2 regions of the Nakamurella alba genome follow, and region 1 is predicted to be linked to the other one. Evidence: riboswitches for the same ligand, from Rfam matches in the RefSeq annotation. Region 1 holds a riboswitch; the other holds the start of a gene.
The links. A riboswitch is a leader RNA that binds a small molecule or an ion and turns the genes downstream of it on or off. The one in region 1 is predicted to bind cyclic di-AMP.
Positions count from the first base shown of each region.

Region 2: another riboswitch for cyclic di-AMP. It lies ahead of GIS00_RS29010 (C40 family peptidase); the one in region 1 lies ahead of GIS00_RS28665 (transglycosylase family protein).

Region 1 covers NZ_WLYK01000006.1:148,431-155,959, reverse strand. Annotated here, with positions in the region: gene GIS00_RS15865 (arylsulfotransferase family protein) at 1-2,630, shown strand, start outside; gene GIS00_RS15860 (AAA family ATPase) at 2,826-3,311, opposite strand; cyclic di-AMP (ydaO/yuaA leader) riboswitch at 3,778-3,952, shown strand; gene GIS00_RS28665 (transglycosylase family protein) at 4,010-4,672, shown strand; gene tgt (tRNA guanosine(34) transglycosylase Tgt) at 4,890-6,107, shown strand; gene GIS00_RS15845 (queuosine precursor transporter) at 6,326-7,054, opposite strand; gene gluQRS (tRNA glutamyl-Q(34) synthetase GluQRS) at 7,095-7,529, opposite strand, start outside.
Region 2 covers NZ_WLYK01000005.1:675,757-683,285, reverse strand. Annotated here, with positions in the region: gene GIS00_RS28655 (S8 family serine peptidase) at 1-74, opposite strand, end outside; gene GIS00_RS15130 (ArsR/SmtB family transcription factor) at 302-943, shown strand; gene GIS00_RS15125 (SRPBCC family protein) at 1,068-1,799, shown strand; gene GIS00_RS15120 (hypothetical protein) at 1,878-2,054, shown strand; gene GIS00_RS29010 (C40 family peptidase) at 2,610-3,875, opposite strand; cyclic di-AMP (ydaO/yuaA leader) riboswitch at 3,954-4,116, opposite strand; gene GIS00_RS15110 (PQQ-dependent sugar dehydrogenase) at 4,518-5,795, opposite strand; gene GIS00_RS15105 (hypothetical protein) at 5,843-6,733, shown strand; gene GIS00_RS15100 (hypothetical protein) at 6,743-7,529, opposite strand, start outside.

The DNA of each region.
Region 1 (7,529 bases):
TCACCAAGGGCGAGACGGTCACCGTCAGCACCGATGCGCAGGTCGCGGGCGCCGAGAACGGCAGCTACTCGTTCACCGTCGCCAGCCCCGGCACCCACCCCGGCATCACCGCCGCCGGTGAGCTGAACACCGGCGGTGCCACCACCGGACCGCGGACGCAGGCGGGCACCCAGGCGATCGTCAGCCAGTACCAGACCCGCCCGGACCTGGCCGCTCCCGCGGTGCAGGTGAACCAGAACCCGCAGGGCACCGGTGTCGCGCCCGGCTACCTGTTCGCCACCCCGCAGGGCACGGCGAACAGCCTGCCCGGCGTGATGATGTACGACAACGCCGGAGCGCTGGTCTGGTTCCACCCGGTCACCGACAAGATCGTGGGCGACGCCGAGGTGCAGAACTACCTGGGCCAGGAGGTCATCACCTGGTTCGAGGGCACCGCGCCGTACGGCGCCGGCAACTACCGCGGCGACTACCAGATCTACAACTCCGCCTACCAGTCGATCGCGACCGTCCGGATGGGCAACGGCTACCAGGCCGACATCCACGACATGATCCTCACCGAGGACAACACCGCGCTGCTGATGGCCTACAACCCGGTGCTCTGCGACAACATCACCGTGACCGGCTGCAAGACCGGCGCCACCGTGCTGGACGGCGTGATCCAGGAGGTGGATGTCGCCACCGGAGCCGTGCTGTTCGAGTTCCACTCGCTGGACCACATCCCGACCAGCGACACGTACTACCCGAACTACCTCCAGTCGAACCTGATGGACTACATCCACTTCAACTCGCTGGACATCGACACCGACGGCAACATCATCGCCTCGGCCCGTCTCACCTCGGCGCTGTACAAGATCAACCGGACCACCGGCGACGTCATCTGGATCTTCGGTGGCAAGAGCACCGACTTCCCGACCGTCGTCGACGACGATCCCGAGGTCGTCGCGACCGGCATCACCGGCCCCGACTACCCGCACGACTTCCGGGTCCGCGGCACGAACCAGTACAGCTACTTCGACAACGGCGTGCGCCGGCAGATCGCCGTCACCTCCAACACCTCGCGCGCCGCGTTCGTCACGCTCAACCCGGGCACCGGGACGGCCACCTACACCGAGTCGCTGCGCCGGGCCAACACCTACGGCCCGACCCAGGGCAAGAACCAGGACGTCGGCTCCGGCCTGGCCAGCCTGGTCGGCTGGGGCGGCCTGGGCATCGCCACCGAGTACAACTCGGCCGGCACCGCCATCTGGGACGCGAACATCGTCGGGGACGGCACCTACCGCACAGTCCGGCAGGAGTGGACCGGCACGCCCACCGAGAAGCCGACCGTCGTGGTCAGCGCCCGGACCGGCAGCAACGCCACCCTGAAGGTCAGCTGGAACGGCAGCACCGAGACCACCGGCTGGCGGGTGCTGTCCGGCTCGAACCCGCGGGCGCTGTCCGTCCTGGGATCCACCACTTCGAAGTCCGGGTTCGAGACCACGGTCACCGTCACGGGTGCCGGGCGTTACCTGGCGATCCAGGCCATGGACGGCGGCACCCCGATCTCCGGCGGCACCTCCGAGGTGATCAGCGGCGGCGGGGCGTACTTCGAGGACATCGCCACCACCGCGGTCAACGGCGTCGGCTACCAGCCGATCGTCGGTGACTTCGGCGGCGCCTCCGGCGACGACATCCTCTGGTACTCGCCGTCCGGCCAGGACTACCTGCACCTGTCCAACGGTGCCGGCGGGTTCACCTCCTACCCGGTGACCATCAACGGCAGCTACACCCCGGTGGTCGGCGACTTCGTCGGTGACCGCACCGAGGAGATCCTGTTCCGCCGCAACGGCAGTGGCACCGCGTTCATGTGGCGCTTCGACCGCGACGACCGGGTGTTCCAGAGCGCCTCGATCGACATCCCGTCGGTCGTGACCCAGGCGATCGTGATGGACAACCGTGCCGCCTACGGCGGGGGTCGCGACGAGATCCTGTACTACGCAGCGGGTGCGGCGCCGGACCGGGTGGACCGGTACAGCTGGAACGCCGGCCAGCCGCTGACCCGGGCCACCCGTGGCCTGAGCATCAACGGCACCTACACCCCGGTCACCGGTGACTTCGACGGCAACGGCCAGGGTGACGTGCTCTGGTACGCGCCGGGCGCCGAGCCGGACTCCATCTGGTTCACCAGCGGCAACTCGGGCGGGTCGACCGGCTACCGCACGGTGCCCGTCTCGATCAACGGCACCTACTCGGCCCGGGTCGGCAACTTCGACGGGGATCCGGATCGGGACGAGATCCTCTTCTACGCGCCGGGTGCCGCGGCGGACTCGGTCTGGAGCTTCGCGGCCAACGGCTCCTACCGGTCCACCGACGTCACGAACTCGGCGACCGGCGCCGCGTACGTCCTCGAGGGTCCGACCGATTCGGTGATGATCCGCAACGGTGGCGCTGCGCCGCAGATCTGGTCCTTCACCGGTGGCGTGTCGGCGGTCTCGCCGTCCGGCAACACCGGCAAGGCCGTCGGCTACATCCCGCTCATCGGCGCGTTCATCGGTGCCGGCGACATCTCGTCGGTGTTCTGGTACGGACCGGGCTCCGCCGCCGAGCGGATGTACATCTCGCCGAACGCGCGTGGTGCAGCTCTCGGCTGACCACGCACCAGCACGACCCGGAGGGCCGGTCCGCATCCCGCGGGCCGGCCCTCCGGCGTTCCTGACGTCGGTCGGCGGCTCCGTCCGGTAGGTGCGGGACGCCGTGCGAGTGCGGGACGTCGTGCGAGTGCGGGACGTCGTGCGAGTGCAGGCCGCCCGGGGAATGCCCGACGCCCGGCCGAGTGCCGGGGAAGGTCAGGAGGCAGTGACGCGAGTGTCGTAGAGAGCGAGCTCCGTGGCGTCCGGAGCCTCGAAAACTGCTTTCCAGGCGGCGATCTCGTCCCGGGAGATGGGGCCCGTGGTCCCGGACCCCTGCACCGAGCCACCCTTGGAACGGAATGCCAGCCGTCGCTCGAGTTCGGCGATCGGCACGTCGAGATAGCGCAGCTCCACCTGGGCGCCGAGCTGCCGCGCCCGCTCGCGGAACTGGTCCCGCTCGCGACGCCGCCAGAACCCGGATTCCAGGATCACGCTGGTGCCGATCCGCAGCAGTGCCTGCGCCATCTGCCACTGGAGCGACTCGACCCGCTCGCGGGCGGTCGGCAGCTGCGAGGGCATGCCGAGGTTGTGCAGCCACTCGTCAGGGCTGAGCCGGATCGCCGGCAGTTCGCGGGCCAGCCGGAGCGCCACGGTGGTCTTGCCCGATCCCGGCAGTCCGCAGATCAGCACCAGCCGTGCCATCCCGCCGCTCCCTCCAGGTCCGGGCCGCCCTGGCCCCACCTGCGTGAGGGTATCCATCGGCGGCGTCCGGGCTGGTCACCGGGGGTGGCAGCGGCCCCGAGGATGTGCAGGGAGATGCCGTGACCTGAGGCGGAAAGATCGACGTGAGCCATTCCTGTGCGCATCCGACAACACTGCGCCGACCGGGTGAAAATTGATTCGCCGTGCACAGCAGATTCGCCCGGAAAATATGACCGATTCACCACGTGCAATCAGCGGAAAGTCGGCCGTGATCATCCGAGATCGCTTCGTGATAGAACTGTGATGTCTGATTTGTCCGACTGGCGCCATTACCGTCCATCCGTACCGTAGAGGGCGGACGACGGGTCAGGCGCCACGCCACCCCGGCACCGCCACCGGCCACGACGTCCTGACCTGCAACTCCGGGACCTGCTCGCGCCGAGCGCTGTCCACCAAGGATCCGGAGAACTCTGGAACGAAAGGCGCGGACAGCGGCGGGGGACCCAACTTCCGGCGGTCGAGCGGTATCCGATCGTCTTGGGGTGAAACCGGTTCCGGCCGGTCGGGCAACTCCCAGGGAACTTCTCGTTCCGTGTGCCCGAACCCGACAGCTCACCTCGTAGGCGCAGCACAGGGAGGCACATCACATGACCCGTTACGTCGGACGCCACCGCAAGCCGTCGAACACCCGCACCATCATGCTGCGGACGGTGGCCGTCGGCGCCATCGCCGGAGCCCCCGCCCTCGCCCTCGCCGGCACGGCCTCGGCCGCCCCGGACTCCACCTGGGATGCCGTCGCCCAGTGCGAGAGCAGCGGCGACTGGCACATCAACACCGGGAACGGCTACTACGGCGGCCTGCAGTTCCTGCCCTCCACCTGGGAGGCCTTCGGCGGCCTCGAGTACGCCGAGCGTGCCGACCTGGCCACCCGTGAGCAGCAGATCGCCATCGCCGAGCGCACGCTCGCCGGCCAGGGCTGGGGCGCCTGGGCCTGCGCGTCGATGGTCGGTGCCAGCGGCGGGGTCGACCTGCGCGACGTGCCCGCCGACTCGAGCGACGCCCCGGCGGAGGAGGCTGTCGAGGACACCTCCGAGAACGCCACCGAGGCCGCCGTCGAGCAGGCCCCGCAGCAGGACGGGAGCAACGAGGCGCAGGAGGAGGCCCGCAACGACGAGCCCGCCGCCGCCCCGCAGCAGAGCGCGGGTGCCGGTGAGTACACCGTGCAGTCCGGTGACACCCTGTCGAAGATCGCCGCCGACCAGGGCGTCGACGGCGGCTGGAAGGCGCTGTTCGACGCGAACAGCGACACCATCTCCGACGCGGACCTCATCTACCCGGGTCAGGTGCTCAGCCTGGGCTGATGCACGTCCCAGGCCTGCGTGATGCGCCGGGTACCCGCACGGGTGCCCGGCGCATCGCGTTTCCGAGGCGGCCCCGGCCTTCCGGCTCGGGTCGGCCCTGTGAGGGCGGTGACGGCGGGATCTGCTCCTGGGATCGTCCGTCGGCCCGCCGGCGACGTCGCAGTTGACTCGGTCGTGCGGATTCGGTCCTGCGCGGGGCAGCGGTCAGGATGGTCGGGTGAGTTCGTTCCGCGTCACCCACCGTCTGCCCGGCCGGCTCGGGCGGGCCGGCGTGCTGAGCACCCCGCACGGGGACATCCGCACCCCGGCCTTCATCGCCGTCGGCACCAAGGCGACGGTGAAGGCCGTGCTGCCGGAGTCGATGGCGGATCTCGGCGCGCAGGCGGTGCTCGCCAACGCCTATCACCTCTACCTGCAGCCCGGTCCGGACCTGGTGGAGGCACACGGCGGGCTCGGCCCGTTCATGCACTGGCCCGGCCCCACCTTCACCGACAGTGGCGGGTTCCAGGTGCTGTCCCTGGGCGCCGGGTTCAAGAAGGTGCTGGCGATGAACGTGGACGGCCTGCAGTCCGACGACGTCATCGCCGCCGGGAAGACCCGGCTGGCGCACGTCGACGACGACGGGGTGACCTTCAAGTCGCACCTGGACGGATCCCGGCACCGGTTCACCCCGGAGATCTCGATGGGCATCCAGCACCGGCTGGGCGCGGACATCATCTTCGCCTTCGACGAGTGCACCACCCTGATGAACACCCGCGAGTACCAGGAACGGTCCGTCGAGCGGACCCGGCTCTGGGCCCGGCGCTGCCTCGACGAGCACGACCGGTTGACCACCGAGCGGGTCGGAAAGCCCTACCAGCAGCTGTTCGGGGTGATCCAGGGCGCCCAGTACGAGGACCTGCGGCGGCAGGCGGTCCGTGGACTCCTCGAGCTCGGCGAGCACGGCCGGCCGTTCGACGGGTTCGGCATCGGCGGGGCGCTGGAGAAGGACAACCTGGGCACGATCATCGGCTGGTGCTGCGAGGAGATCCCGGAGGACATGCCGCGGCACCTGCTCGGCATCTCCGAGCCGGACGACATCTTCACCGCGGTGGAGAACGGCGCCGACACCTTCGACTGCGTCTCGCCGTCGCGGGTGGCCCGCAACGCCTCGATCTACTCGCCGGACGGCCGCTACAACCTGATGGGCGCCCGCTACCGCCACGACATGGGCCCGCTCGGCGAGGACTGCGACTGCTACACCTGCACCCACTACACGCGGGCCTACGTCTTCCACCTGTTCAAGGCGAAGGAGATGCTGGCCTCCACCCTCGCGACCATCCACAACGAGCGGTTCGTGGTGCGGCTGGTGGACCGGATCCGCGACTCGTTCGCCGACGGCAGCTACGAGTCGGTGAAGGCTGAGTTCCTCGGCCGCTACTACGCCAAGCGCTGACGGCCGGCCGGTTCATGCCTGCGCCCGCTCCGGTGAGAACCGGTGCGGGCACAGGGCTTCGGTGAAGTTGGACGGCTCCCCGCGCCGGGATGGGGGACGGGGCGGGGCGCCGTGAGAACCACTCTGGTGTGCCGACCTGGGACCACCCGGAGGTCTGTCTGTGAGAACGGCATGTGCCCCCGATCACCTCGCGACGGGCGGATGTCACCCGCCCGGGATCAACGGCCGGTGGACTCCAGCTCGCGCAGCGCCTCGGCGTAGGTGGGCTCGCGCTTCTTGATCGCGGCGATCACCCGGTAGGTGATCGGCAGCAGGATGATCTCCACCGCGGTCTTGTAGGCGAACCCGATCAGCGTGTAGTTGAGCAGGTCGCCGGGCGAGGTGATGCCGATGACCGGGCCGGCGATCAGGCAGAAGATCAGGGTGTCGCCGAACTCGCCGACCACCGTCGACCCGATCAGCCGGGCCCACAGGTGCTTCTCCTTCGTCTTCTCCTTGATCTTCACCAGCACGTAGGAGTTGAGGAACTCGCCGACCAGGTAGCCGGCGACGCTGGCCAACAGGATCTGCGGCACCACGCCGAGGATGCGGGCGAACGCGTCCTGGCCGTCGAAACCGGGCGCGGACGGCGAGATCGTGACCAGCCAGAAGGTGAGGCTGGCCAGCAGCGACATCAGGAAGCCGAGCAGGATCGCCCGCCTCGTGGCCTTGAGGCCGTACACCTCGGACAGCACGTCGCCGAGCACGTAGGTCAGCGGGAAGAGGAAGACGCCGCCGTCGGTCAGGAACGGCCCGAACTCGATGCCCTTGGTGGCGGCGATGTTCGACAGCAGCAGCAAACAGCAGAAGAGGGTCACCAGCACCGGGTAGATGCCGAGCCCGGTGCGGGCGAAGGCGGCGCGCGGCGCCGCGGGGGCAGGGTTTGTCACGGGGGCACATTCAACCAGGTGAGGCGGCCCGGACGAACCGGCCGCGATCTGGTGCGGGTCAACCGAGGCAGGTGGGATCGACGATCCACGGCCCGGTCGGCAGCTGCTCCGGGTCGAACCGTTGCAGGAGTGCAGCGGTGTCGACGCTCTCGCCGGAGGCGGCCAGCCGCAGGCTCTCCGCGATCAGGCCGAGCACCCGGCCTGCCGGGATCCCGCGGTCCGTCAGCTCCTCGAGCGTGACCGCGCCGTCCCGCTTCGCCAGCCGGGCACCGGCCGGGTTCAGCGCCAGCGGGACGTGGACGTACTCCGGGGCGGCGAGCCCGAGCAGATGGCCGAGGTAGGCCTGGCGCGGGGTGGAGGGCAGCAGGTCGTCGCCGCGCACCACCTGGTCGATCCCGGCCGCGGCGTCGTCGACCACCACTGCCAGGTTGTAGGCGACCACCCCGTCGCCGCGGCGCAGCACCAGGTCGTCCACCACCCCGGTGTACGGCCC
Region 2 (7,529 bases), on a different contig from region 1:
GTGACGAACTGGAGGAGGCCGGCGAGCAGGGCCGCGACGAGCATCGCGATGCGTGCCCGTGGCGCGCCTGTCATCCGTCACCTCCACCGTTCCGTCACCCCTGGTGACGATGCCCCGGGTGGCGGTGTCCGGTGCCCGCTGATTGTCCCCGACACCCTGTGGTGCATCGGTCTCTGCCACACGGTTGCCCTGCTGTTTCGCCCGCCCGGACCGCCATGAGGCGCATCACCCACGAGGCGAACACCGACCGACAGATACAACTGTCTTGACAACATTTCCTTTCGGTGCGAGGGTGATCGCCATGGACGAGGTGGCGGTCATCGAGGATCCGGCGGCGGCGGAGGTCGTCCTGGATCCGGTCCGGGCCGGGCTGCTGGCGGCCCTGGTCAGTCCGGGGTCCGCCAGCACCCTCGCCGCGTCGGTGGGGCTGTCCCGGCAGAAGGTGAACTACCACCTGCACGCCCTCGAACGGGTCGGGCTGATCGAGCTGGTCGAGGAGCGCCGCAAGGGCAACATGACCGAGCGGGTACTGAAGGCGGTGGCCGCGTCGTTCGTGATCTCCCCCGCCGCGCTCCTGCCGGTCGCGCCCGACCCGGCGCGCTCCCGAGACGAGTACTCCGCCGGGTGGTTGCTGGCGCTGTCCGCCCGGTTGGTGCGGGAGGTCGGCACCCTGGTGGCCGGCGCGCGGGCCGCCGGGCAACCGCTGGCCACCTTCGCCGGCGACACCCGGATCGACTTCGCCTCCGCCGCCGACCGCGCCGCCTTCGCCCGCGAACTCGCGGCGTCGGTCGACGAGCTGGTCGACCGCTACCACCGCCCGCAGGCACCCGGCGCGCGCGGGCACCGCCTGGTGCTCGCCATGCACCCGACCCTGCGCGAGACCGGTGACGGTGCAGCTGTTTCCGGTCCGAAGGCCGTCCGCACGTCCGCACCACCGACCTGACGTCTCCCGCACCACCCGCAGCGATCCCCCCACATCACCGGCTGCGTTCCCCCGGAACCACCCACCGCGATTCCCCCACACCACCCACCGCACTGCCCACCGCACGGACCCCGAGGAGCACCCCATGACCGGCAAGCGTTTCGACATCGCCCGCACCTTCGACGTGGAGGGCACCCCTGAGCAGGTGTTCGACGCCGTGACCACGAACGTCGGCGGCTGGCTGTGGCCGATGGAGTTCGAGCCGCGGGTGGGTGGTGCCGCTGCGTTCGGCGGCGTGGTCACCGTCTGGGACCCGCCGCACCACTTCGTCACCCGGGTCGACGGCGAGGACGGTTGGTTCAACCAGCTCGAGCACGAGATCTCCGCCCGCCCGGGCGGCGCGACCGTCCGCTACGTGCACAGCGGGGTGATCACCGAGGACTGGGACACCCAGTACGACGGCGCCGACCAGCACACCGACTTCTACCTGCACACGCTCCGCCAGTACGTCCAGCACTTCGCCGGCCGCACCGTCAGCTACTCGGAGGCGACGGCTCCCGCCTCCTCGCAGAACCCGGAAGGACTGCGCACCCTGCTGCTCGCCCTGGGGATCGGGGACGGGGTGCAGCAGGGCGACCGGATCCAACTCGCGCTGCCGGCGGTCGGCGTGGTCGTCGATGTCGAGGTCGACCACCGGAACCACGCCTTCATCGGCCTGCGCACCGACGACGCGCTCATCCGCATCTTCGGCCGCAACTTCTTCGGCGCCCCGGTCGCCGTCACCGTCCACCGCTTCCCGGACGCCGATGCCGACGGCCCGACCGCCGAGGCCGTCAGCGCGGCCTGGCAGCAGCGTCTGGACGAGATCTACGCCTGAGGTTGCGTCGGGTCGGACTGTTCACATCCACCCGCGCGGACGGCGAGGATTTCCGCTCCTTGGTGTTTCATGGGAGCCATGACCAGCCCTGAACACCCCCGTGACGAGGGATCCATCGCCGACACCCAGATGTTCCGTCGGTTCGTCGAGGAGGAGGAGCCGGTACGGAACGGGATGCCGGGCTGGGCCTGGCCGGTCATCATCTGCGCGCTCGTCGCCTGCGCCGCGCTGATCGTGGTCCTCGTCACCCGCTGACCTTCGTCGGTCCTGCCGGCCCTGTCCGGTCGGCTCGTCCGGGGCGTTCCCGCTGGAACGCCCCGGACTTTCGTGTGTGCGGGCACCGGCGGATCCGCCAGGTCGTCCGCGCGCCGTCACCGGTCGGGTGCCGGCCGCCGGATGTCGCTCCCTCCGCTCCGCCGTCGATCCGGTCCGAGATCCGGCCGGTTCCCGCTGGTCCCTGACCCGGGGGCCGGCATCCAGTCCCGGGAGAATCCGGGACCGTTTCCATCGGTGGGCGGTGGAAACGGTCCCTGATCCCGAGCCCGGGGCCACTCGGGCGGAGCAGGTGCGCGACATCAGGCGACTCTCCCGCTGGTACATCCCCGGGGGCCCACGCCGACGTGCCCGCAGGAATCGCGGGCCCACCTTTCCACCGGTGGGCGAGGTGAAACGGTCCCCGACCCGGCCCGCCAGCCGCACAGTCGGCCCGCCGGATCAGCCGGCGCCGGCCCCCCGGCGGCGGAACACATGCCCACAACGCCGAAGAGCCCGCCCCGGATCAGGGGCGGGCTCTTCGAGAAGCAGTGAGGATCAGCGCGGGACGCGGTGTCCGGTCGGGTTCGGGCCCGCACCGTCGACCGGCACCAGCACGACACCGACGCTGTAGGTGGCGGCGCTGACGACCATGCCGTCGCCGACGTAGATCGCGACGTGGCTCACCGGGCTGTAGTAGGTGACCAGGTCACCGGGCTGCAGCTGGTCCAGCGGCACCGACGGCAGCTCGGCCTGCAGGTAGCTGGCCCGCGGGATCCCGATGCCGGCCTGGCCCCACGCCCAGGTGGTCAGACCCGAGCAGTCGAAGGCGTCCGGGCCGTCACAGGCGTAGCAGTAGCCGGCGCCGACCTTGGTCAGCGCCGCCTGCGCGGCGATCTGGCCGAGCTGGTCGCCACCGGACACGGCCGGCGGGGCGGCCGCCTCGGTGGTGGGCGCCGGTTCTTCGGCGGGCGGGGCCGCCTCGGAGACAGGCGCCTCGGAGGCCGGCGCCACCAGGGTGTCGGCCTCGGCCGCGGCGCTGGTGGACGGCGCGGCGGCGGCAGCAGCGGCGGCTTCGCGGGCGGCGGCCTCCTCGGCGGCGGCCTGCTGCGCGGCAAGCGCGGCGGCCCGGGCCTCGGACTCCCGACGGGCCTGCTCGGCGGCACGCTCCGCGGCCAGCCGCTCCTCCTCCGACAGCTTGTCGTAGAGGGCCTTGGCGTCGGAGACCGCAGTGTCCATGGCGGTCTTCTTGGCGGCGGCCTCGGTCTCGGCCTTGGTGGCGGCCTCGGCGGCGGTGGCCGCCTCGGTCGCGGCCTGGGTCGCGGTCACCGCGGCGGACGCGGCCTTGGTGGACTCGGTCGCGGCGTCGGCCTTCGCCTGCAGCGCGGTGTCCATCGTGGCGTGGGTGTCGGCGGCGACCCGCTCGACGGCGGTGGCCTGGTCGAGGAAGTCCTCGGCGGAGTCGGCGGTGAGCAGCAGGCTCATCGTCCCGGTCCGCGCGCCGCGGAAGGTGGCGCTGGCGAACTGGTCGAGATCCGACTGGTAGCTCTTGGCGGTTGCGGCGGCCTTCTCGGCGGTGGTCTTCGCGGTGCCGGCGGCCTTCTCGGCGGCGACCTGGGCGGCGGCGGCCTTCTTCGAGGCGGCGTCCGCGTCGGCCTTGGCCTGCTTCGCGCCGTTGAGCGCCTCGGCGGAGATCTCGGCCTGGCGCTGCGACTCCTCCCAGGCCGTCTTCGCCTCGGAGGCGGTGCCCGGCTCGTCGGTGCCGACCGGGTCCGCGGCGGCCGGCAGCGCGCCGATCAGCCCGAACAGCGTTGTCGCGGCCACGCCCAGAGCAAGTGCCCGCAGACCTCGCGGGCGGCGCCGAAGTTCCGGCGTCGATGCATGTGTCGCCAAGACGGCGAAACCCTTCTTCCTTGCCGCCTACCGGGTTAGCTGACGGATTCGGGCCAGGAAGTGGCCCTACCCCCGACCTCCGCGAAGGCGCGTAGCTCAGGGGATTCACCCCAGTGGAACCTTGGGTTCCCGGCTCGACTCCCCGACGGCGTCGACTCGGCGGTGACCTCCCGATCCCCGACCGGCGATCCAACTGAAGGTCTCGGTCAGATTACGAGACGGACACTGATGTGTCTAGCTGAGGTCTCAACTGTGTAGCGGCTGTCAGCTGCGGCTGTCGACTCCCGGACCCGGGCAGGAGCGCCGGAGGACCCACGGCGCACGATTCGGACCAAGAATGGCCTATCGGACACCCCCAGGTCCACTTCGGAGCTGATGGTTCACACCGATCACACAGCGACAAGGCCGTCGGCCGCACCCACCCGACCGCATCGACGCCGCAGCGTTGCGCCGGGCGGGTTTCGTTGCGCCGACCGGGTCGACTTCCTGATCCACGATCCGCGCCTCGTCACCCTGAGGTGGTGGCCGGTCCCGAGAAGAGTGCCCGACAGGTCGGCGAACGGCGGGGCCGGATCAGGCCGCCGGTGCGACCCGGAGGATCTCGTCCCGTCCGCCCCCGTTGGAGGTCGTGACGTACAGCGCCCCGTCCGGGCCGCTCTGCACGGTGCGCAGCCGGCCATGGGTGCCGGACAGCTCGGCGATGGTCGAGGTCCCGCGGACCGCCCCGGCGCGGTCGATCCGGAAGACCTGCAGCGACTCGCCGCCCAGTGCCGCGACGGCCAGCGCGCCGTCGAGCTCACCCCACTGCGGTCCGTCGATCCACGTCGCACCGGACCAACCCGCCGTCGTGGCGCCGCTGGTCGCGACCGCCTCCTGCACCTGACCCAGGGCCGGGTCGGTCATCGGTACCGATTCGTCGTAGCCGGGCCCGTCGACCGGGACCGGGTCGTACCCGAAGTTGCCGCCGGAGACCGGGGCGTTGATCTCGTCCTCGACACCGGCGCCGTGCTCCACCGTCCAGACCTGCCCGGTTCCCGGCCGCAGCGCGAGTCCCTGCACGTTCCGGTGGCCGTAGCTGAAGACCAGGCGGGTGGCCGGGTCGTCCGACTCGAGGAACGGGTTGTCCGGCGCCGGCGCCCCGGAGGTGGTGACCCGCAGGATCTTGCCGTTGAGGGCGCCGAGGTCCTGCGGGTGACTGCCGACCGCCGCGTCGCCGGTGCCGATCACCAACGTGCCCCGTTGGTCGAACCGCAGTCGGCAGCCGCCGTGCCGTCCGGTGGTGATGTCGATCCCGGTGACCACCGGATCCGGCACCCGCACCGCCCGGGTGTAGCCGGCATCGAGGGTCCACGCGACCACCCGGACGTCCCGCACCCCGCCGAGGTGTCCCATGCAGGTGTAGACGGTCCGGTTCGACGCGAAGCTCGGATCGACGACCATGCCCATCAGCCCGGTCTCGCCCGCCACCCAGAGGTCGGACAGGTCCGCCTCGATCCGCACCAGTTCGCCGTCCGGGCGCAGCGCCGAGAACCCTCCCCCGCGTTCGTCGAACAACATCGTCCCGTCGGGGGTGAACGTGACGTCCCACGGGATGTCGAGGCCGGACACCAGGGTGCGCACCTCGACTCCACCCCGGCCGGACGGGGTCGGGGTGGGGACGGGGGTCACCTCCGACGCGCTGCCCGGGCTGCTGGACCCGGGTGTCGGGGACGGCGCCGACGGCGATGGGGTGCCGGCGGCCGGCGGTTGCACAGCGGCCGGGGTGGCCCCCGAGGTGCACGCTGCGAGCACGACACCCAGCAGCACCAGCGGCACGGTCCACCCCGTGCGACGCCCCGGTCCCACGGCCATGGGTCGCACCGTACCCAGCGGAGGCGCCGCGCGGCAGAATGTTCGGTGTGACGGACGACCGGGTTGCCGAAGCGGTGCAGCAGCTGTATGCGGCACCGCTCGACCGATTCCTGCCGTTACGTACCGAATTGGCGAAAGATGCCCGGACGTCGAAAGATCGGGAGGCGGCCACCGCGATCGCCGCGCTGCGCAAGCCGACTCGCCCTGCACATGCACTGAACCTGTTGGCCCGCACGGCTCCTGATGCGATCGACGATCTCCTGCAGCTCGGTCAGGAGCTGCGCAGTGCGCAACGCTCCGCCGACGGGCCGCTGCTGCGCGAGCTGGGTGCCCGCCGCCGCGAGTTGGTCGCAGAGCTCATCGGCCTGGCGGTGGAGGCGGCCGACTGGCCCGACGCCACGCCGGCGGTCCGCGACGAGATCGGCACCACGCTGAACGGCGCGCTCGGCGACGACCAGCTCGCCACCGGCCTGCGCACCGGCACCCTGCAGCGCCCCGGCAGCTGGGACGGCTTCGGCCCCGACATCTCCCCGCAGCTCACCCTGATCCGGGGCGGTGCCGACACACCGGGCCCGTCGGTGCAGCAGGACCGGGACCGCAAGCAGCGCAAGGCGGATCGCGCCGCCGAGGACCACCGGCGGCGCGGCGTCGCCGCACGCGAACGGGAGCGGGTGGCCGCGGCACAGGAGGCCGACCGGGTCGGCAGGCACAAGGCACGCTTGGCATCCGCGACCGAGACGCTGGAGAAGGCGCGGGCCGCGGAGCAGACCGCCACTTCCGCCCTGGATGACGCCCAGCTCGAGATCACCGTGCTGGAGAAGCGTCTGGCGACGCTGAAGTCCGAGATGACCGACCACCGGAAGCTGCTGGCCCGGGCCGGCGCAGCCGTGCAGAAGGCCGAACGCGAGGTGGAGCGGATCGAGCGGCAGGGGTCCTGAGTCCGCCGCTCATTCCACCCAGGGCACGGCCGAGCCCCCGAGGCCCAGCACCGTGCCGCCGAGCCGCCGTCCCGGATCGGCCGGGGTCACCACGCAGGTGGCCAGCGAGTTGCGGCTGTGCGTCAGACCCTGCTCCGGGCGATCGGCGCCGCCGAAACCGTAGGCCAGCGCTCTGATCTCGAGCTGCCCGCCACGGGTCGGGTCGTCTGCGACGGTGAGGATCCGGGCCAGTGCCAGGCAGTCCGCGTCCAGCACCGCCTGGGTGACGGCCTCGTCGGCGGTCGACCGGTTGCCGAGCGTCTCCAACCCGTGCGGGACGGCGCAGCTGATGGTGCCCGACTCCAGCAGGTCCTCGGCCGAGGCGGCGCAGAGTGCGAACGGCGACGGCGGCCGCCCGCCGGCGAAGGCGTTCCGCACCGACCCGGAGTAGCGCAGCGTCTGCGACGTCGACGCCGGCGGGCGGACCGCGCAGCCGACCCAGCGCTGCCCCGCGGCGCGCTGGCCGGGATCCGGCCCGAACACCACGGTCCCGGCGGCCAGCCGCACCACCCACCCGTCGACCCGGTACACGCTGGCCGGCAGTCCGAGATAGCCGGTGAGATCGGCCCAGCACGGCAGCGGGTCGACCGAGATGTCGTGCACACCGACGATCTCGCCGATCTGGCCGCCGTCGCACGGTCCCACCCGCGCCGACGGGTACGGCTGCCGGCCGCTCGGCGACAGGTCGAGCAGGCACTGACCGGCGGCCGGCCGCGGCGCGGGCGGTGCGAGAGTCGCCGTGCCCTGCACCCGACGG